DNA from 2 places in the Halomonas huangheensis genome. Region 2 is predicted to be linked to the other one. Evidence: predicted binding sites of a transcription regulator. Region 2 holds the regulator's gene; the other holds the start of a gene.
What was found. Region 2 encodes sigma-54, which starts transcription at its own class of promoters, with help from an activator protein. Its sites were predicted from a motif close to TGGCACNNNNNTTGCTNT; they were not measured.
Positions count from the first base shown of each region.

Region 1: a site for sigma-54 is predicted at 1,199-1,216, ahead of AR456_RS04665 (HAD-IIB family hydrolase). Genes of this name have one in related genera too.

Region 1 is NZ_CP013106.1:1,017,265-1,020,474, reverse strand. It holds gene AR456_RS04670 (glycosyltransferase family protein) at 1-242, opposite strand, end outside; gene AR456_RS04665 (HAD-IIB family hydrolase) at 239-1,135, opposite strand; gene glyA (serine hydroxymethyltransferase) at 1,415-2,680, opposite strand; gene AR456_RS04655 (hypothetical protein) at 2,847-3,210, opposite strand, start outside.
Region 2 is NZ_CP013106.1:1,622,619-1,625,828, reverse strand. It holds gene lptB (LPS export ABC transporter ATP-binding protein) at 1-164, shown strand, start outside; gene AR456_RS07295 (RNA polymerase factor sigma-54) at 466-1,878, shown strand; gene hpf (ribosome hibernation-promoting factor, HPF/YfiA family) at 2,038-2,346, shown strand; gene ptsN (PTS IIA-like nitrogen regulatory protein PtsN) at 2,353-2,838, shown strand; gene rapZ (RNase adapter RapZ) at 2,929-3,210, shown strand, end outside.

The DNA of each region.
Region 1 (3,210 bases), 610 kb from region 2:
AACTGCTCGCGGTCAGCTCGATCGAGACCAATGACAACTTCGTCCAACCATGGAACCTGCGCCAGCTCCTCGACGATCCGCGATAGCGCCGGCCCCTCGAGTTCGGAGTAAAGCGACGGCAGGATGAGACCCAACGGTCGGTTGCGAGAGAATTCGCAGAGATCTCGATCGAGATCCTCGACGCTACGCCGGGTCAGATTGTGGAAGTCGGTGATGATGCCGTTCTGATGGAAGTCACTCATGCCTTTCTCTCCTGACCTGGCTGTGGAGTCTGCGACGCATGGGCGGATACACCCCAGAAGTGGGCAATGCCTTCGGCCCAGCCATGGGGCCCATTAGCTTCGGTTCGGTACAGTTGGCGTGCTCTGGGTGCTACCACCAGTCCATGACGGCTACGAATGACGACGGCTGAATCAACAGTCTCCAGCATGCTGACATCATTGGGGCCATCGCCCAGCGCCAGCGTATGCGGCACCACCCCGCGTAGATCTCTGAAGCGCCGAACCAACCAGTCGACGGCAAGCCCCTTGTCGGTATCTCCAGTGACATGCCAGAACCGACCGCCACGGGTCATGCGCAAACCATCTCCGGCAAGCCCCGCGCGGAACGCTTCGAAGCAACCCTCTGTGTCCTGCCATATCAGCGGCTCACTGCCTTCTCGCAGACGTGCCAGGCGCGCCTCCTGTTCGCCGAGACCGGTAATGTCCATGACCTCATCCAAGGACATCTCACTCATGGTCCGACAGCGCACACCGAGGCGTTCGCGCCAGATGATGACTCGACGACGTATCAGGCCAACATCGATGCCCAGGTTGCGTAATACCAGGCCATCGGGGCCGGGAGAGGTATCGCGCCTTGCGTGACACCAGGCTGGTGGCAAGGCTACCAGAGCCCCATTCTCGGCAATGAAGGGAGAGTCACCGAGATCCAACGCCTGACGCAGGGCCATCAACTCACTGCGCGTCTTGCTGGTAACGGGAATCACCAACGCACCGGATGCCTTCAGCGCACGCAGCCAAGGTTGAGCCGGCGACCAGTCGTAGCTGTCATGATCCAACAGGGATCCATCGAGATCGGTAAACACCAGCCGTGGCCCAGCACTTTCTCGCAGCCGGACATCCGGTAATGACGACATGGCTCCCCCTGTGCAGTTGGCGAACGCACGGAATACGCGTCCTTTTCGCTTCACAGGCTGCACAAGGCAGGGTCCATGCCAGAGAGGAAAAAAGCCCTGATGATCAATGGGTCAACACCGCATCGATGGGACCGGATCACACTCTGCACCGCGGAGAAACGACAATGCCCCATTCCGGCGCACCGGAATGGGGCATTGTTTGATCGCATTCAACCGTTCAAGGCTTCACGCCAGCTATGCCATCAGCTGGCAAACAAACGCATCGGTACGCCAGTCAACTCAGCGATATACCGGCAGGCGGGCACAGACTTCTTCCACCTTGGCCTTGACCTCGGACTCGATGGAGGACGAATCCTCTCCGCGAGCCATCACGTCGAGGATATCGCAGATCCAGCCAGCCAGATCACGGCACTCGTCAGTACCGAAGCCACGAGTGGTCACTGCCGGAGTACCGATACGCAACCCGGAGGTAACAAAGGGGCTCTGCGGGTCGCCCGGCACCGCGTTCTTGTTGACGGTAATGTGGGCACGTCCGAGGGCCGCATCCGCGTCCTTACCGGTCAACTCCTGCTTGATCAGTGACAGCAGGAAGAGGTGGTCTTCCGTTCCGCCGGAGACCACGTCATAGCCGCGCTCGATGAACACACCGGCCATGGTCTGGGCGTTGCTGATCACCTGCTGCTGATAGGTCTTGAACTCGGGCGCCATGGCTTCCTTGAAGCAGATCGCCTTGGCGGCGATAACGTGCTCGAGCGGGCCGCCCTGGATGCCGGGGAAGACCGCAGACTGCAGCTTCTTCTCGATATCGGCATCGTTCTCAGCGGACAGGATCAGGCCGCCACGCGGACCACGCAGGGTCTTGTGGGTAGTGGTGGTCACCACATGAGCATGCGGCATCGGCGTCGGATACAGACCCGCGGCGACCAGACCGGCGATATGCGCCATATCGACCAGCAGGTAAGCACCGACTTCGTCGGCGATCTCACGGAATTTCGCCCAATCGATGATCTGGGAGTAGGCGGAGAAGCCGGCAATGATCATCTTCGGCTTGTGCTCACGCGCCAGGCGCGCGACTTCATCGTAGTCAATGCGACCAGAGTCATCGATGCCATACTGCACGGCGTTGTAGTGCTTGCCCGAGAAGTTGGGGCGCGCACCGTGCGTCAGGTGACCCCCCGCGTCCAGGCTCATGCCGAGCACAGTATCACCGGGCTTGACCAACGCCTGGAAGACAGCGCCATTGGCCTGAGAACCGGAATGCGGCTGTACATTGGCATAGCTGGCGCCAAACAACTCCTTCGCATAGTCGATCGCCAGCTGCTCGACCACGTCGACGTATTCACAGCCGCCGTAGTAACGCTTTCCTGGATAACCCTCTGCATACTTGTTGGTCAGCTGGCTACCCTGGGCTTCCATCACGCGAGGGCTGGCGTAGTTCTCGGAAGCGATCAGCTCGATGTGGGCTTCCTGACGACCCACTTCCTTCTGCATGGCGTCGAACAGGGCATCATCAAAACCGGCAATCGTCATGTCACGGCTGAACATCGGCGGGCAAACCTCACAGCTGGGGAAGAAGAATTGGAAGTCGCCATGATAGCGCAGGCCATGCAGGCTTTCACATGAAAGACCATCATGCACAACTGCATCATTTCTCATGCCGGCTTGAGAAATCCTGAACGCAGAGCATCGGCTGCTGCATTCAGGTCCTTCGCTACTCCGTGCTGGCAGTCACGACCAGATGTTCCACGACTCCTTCGGGATTATTGACCAGCTTGTGAATCGCTACTGATGGTGGCAATTCCAGGTCCAGACGCAATGTGCTGGCTTCTCCTGCAAGGAGTTTCAACACACTCCCGACGACCTGTGGAGAGGTGAGCGACCTCCGCTGCTCTCCCTGCTCCAACTCTGCACTCATGCTGGCCAGCAGTTCACTGCGCGATTGCCCCATGGTCACCGCCGCCACACTCATCAGACGGTCGATCATGCCCTGATTGTGATAAACAACACTCAGGTGCCCCCCCAACGGCTTCACCGGCAGCCAGAAATCTCCCAGCTCTTCCAGCGGATCAAGCACC
Region 2 (3,210 bases):
TCGGGGTGTTGATCACCGACCACAACGTCCGTGAAACCCTCGATATCTGTGATCACGCCTATATTGTCGGTGATGGCCAGATCATTGCTGAAGGCAATGCCGACGACATTCTCGCCAACAAACGGGTCCGCGAAGTGTATCTGGGCGAGAATTTCAGGCTATAAGCACCGAGCCTGTGAGCGTCGAGTAACGAGCTATTCAACACCGCCGCATAGAGCACAGACAGAAGCCCTTCGGGATTCAAGATCGAGCGTAGTCGAAAGCTCACCACTTGCGAGGTTACTTACCGCTTATGGCTTACAGCTTATAGCTACCCTCCGCTCCTGGCTTTTAGCTTGGACCAGGCATCCCCACCAGCCTTGCTCAAAAAAGTCAACGCTTTATCGCCATGTTGGCAAGGGACTTGCATGGCATACTTCTGATGAGTAGGGTAAAGCCTTCTGTCATCAGCAACGGACCTCTCGCATGGCCCTGAAGGCGTCACTGCAACTGCGGTTGGGTACGCAGCTCACCATGACCCCGCAACTGCAGCAGGCAATCGCCCTGCTGCAGCTGTCTACGCTGGATCTTCGCCAGGAGATTCAACAGGCCCTTGAGGCCAACCCCATGCTGGAGCTGGAAGACGACTTCGGCGAGCAGACCGCCAGCGAAACACCGGAAGATGACTGGGCCGACGAGATACCGAGCGAACTTTCGATCGATAGCGACTGGTCGGATACCTACCAGGACTCCGGCAGTTCCTCTGCCGGCAGTGGCGAAGGCCCCGACTTCGAACGTCAGGCATCCTCACAGTCATTGCAGGGTCACTTGAGCTGGCAATTGGCAATGCTCGACATCGATGCTGACGACATGCGCATCGCCGAATCACTGATCGATGCAGTAAACATCGACGGCTATCTCAACCAACCGCTCGAAGAAATCCACCAGGGCCTTCAGCAACAAGGATTCGACAAGCTTTCGCTGAAAGAAGTTGAAGCCGTTCTCAAGCGGCTCCAGCTGTTTGAGCCAACAGGTGTCTTCGCTCGCGACTTGCGTGAGTGCCTGTTGCTGCAACTCGACACTCTGCCCCGAGAGACTCCACTACTGCCCCAGGCCGGACGTCTGGTACGTCAGTTTCTCGAAGCATTGGCCAGTGGCGAGCGGCGCCTGCTCAAGCGACGTCTGGGACTCGACGATGACGGGCTGGACAGTGTCATTGAACTGATCCGCAGCCTTGATCCTCGACCAGGCAGCAGCTTCGGCGACAGCAACGTCGACTATGTGGTACCCGACCTGATCGTGCGCCATGGCAGTGAAGGCTGGCAGGTTGAGCTCAATCCAGAAGCCATGCCGCGCCTGCGCATTCAGCCCGACTATGCAGCTCTGATTCGTCGTGCGGACCGCAGCCAGGACAACCAGTTCCTCAAGGATCATCTTCAGGAAGCACGCTGGTTGCTCAAGAGCCTCTCCAGCCGTAATGACACACTGCTCAAGGTGGGCCGTGAGATCATGCTGCGCCAACTGGACTTCCTTGAGCAGGGCGAAGCCGCCATGAAGCCTCTGATTCTCGCTGACATAGCGGAGAAGGTTGAGATGCATGAATCAACCATCTCTCGCGTAACCACCCAGAAGTTCGTACATACTCCGCGCGGCGTGTACGAACTCAAGTACTTCTTCTCCAGCCAGGTCGGCAACGACGGCGATGCCCATTCAAGCACTGCCATCCGAGCCAGAATCAAGAAGCTGGTTCAGGACGAACCTCCACGCAAGCCGCTCTCTGACAGCAAACTGGTGGAGCTGCTGGCCGAAGATGGTGTTCATGTCGCGCGACGGACCATTGCCAAGTACCGTGAGGCCATGCACATACCATCATCCAGTGAGCGTAAACGTCTGCGCTGATCATCGCCCACTGCCCCAGATCGAGCAGTTCTCTACCTATTCCCCATGACCACCAGAACCTCATCTGTCAAGGCTTGATAAGGACTTGTGCTCAGGGGGTTTGCAAGGCGGCAAAAAGGGTTACAATCGATCTACCATTGCTAGAGCAAGGAGCCTGTCATGCAAGTCAATATCACCGGCCATCACGTCGAACTGACCGACCCGCTGCGTGACTATGTACAAGAAAAGCTCGCTCGAGTGGAGCGTCACTATGACAACATCACCAATGTTCAGGTGACGTTATCTGTAGAAAAGGAGCGCCAACTTGCTGCCTGTACACTCCATGCTGCCGGTGCTGACCTGCATGCCGACGCCCAGGATGGCGACATGTACGCTGCCATAGATGCACTAGCCGACAAGCTTGACCGCCAATTGGTCAAGCACAAGGAAAAATCTCAAGCCCGTGCCCAGGGCGCTGGACTTCGCTGATTCCTCATGACATTGGATGCCATTCTCCCTCCCGAGCGCACGCTGTTCGATGTGCCGGGAGGTAGCAAGAAGAGGGTGCTGGAGTTCTTCAGCACCTTCATCGCCCAAAACACGCCTAGCCTGGATAGCCAGGAAGTATTCAGCCGCCTGATTGGCCGAGAACGCCTCGGCAGTACCGGGATCGGTAACGGAGTTGCCATTCCGCATGCGCGTAATCCGCATTGCAAGGCACCGATCTCCGGGTTTCTAAAGCTGGCGGACCCCATTGATTTCGATGCGATCGACGGAGAACCCGTTGATCTGATCTTCGTGTTGCTGGTGCCCGAGGAAGCCGACGAGGCTCACCTCGCCCTACTCGGCCAGGTCGCCGGCGTGATGAACGACGCGGAGACTCGCCAGCGGTTGCGCCAGGCTGGCTCACAGCGCGAACTGCACGAAAGGTTGCAGGAGGCTATTCTTCGCAGTGCCTCCGCCCGGGATAGCGACGGCTGAGTACCGGCTGCCGCTGCGCCCTTCCGTCACCGTCATTTTGTCACTCATTGCCAGGCATCGCCCTGGCGACCCTTGAGCGGGAGACTGTAAATGCAACTCGTGATCATCAGTGGCCGATCTGGTTCAGGCAAATCCGTTGCATTGCAGGCGCTTGAGGATCTGGGTTTCTATGCCATCGACAATCTCCCGGCCATGTTGCTGGGCTCGCTGGTCGGCGAACTCGAAAACGGACATTCGAAGCGCATCGCTGTCAGCATTGATGCTCGCAATCTTCCGGAAGCTCTGCAGCGCTTCCCAGCGATGCTCGAGGAATTCAGGCAAGGAACTCTGCACTGCCAGGTGGTGTACCTGACCAGTGATGCAAGGATACTG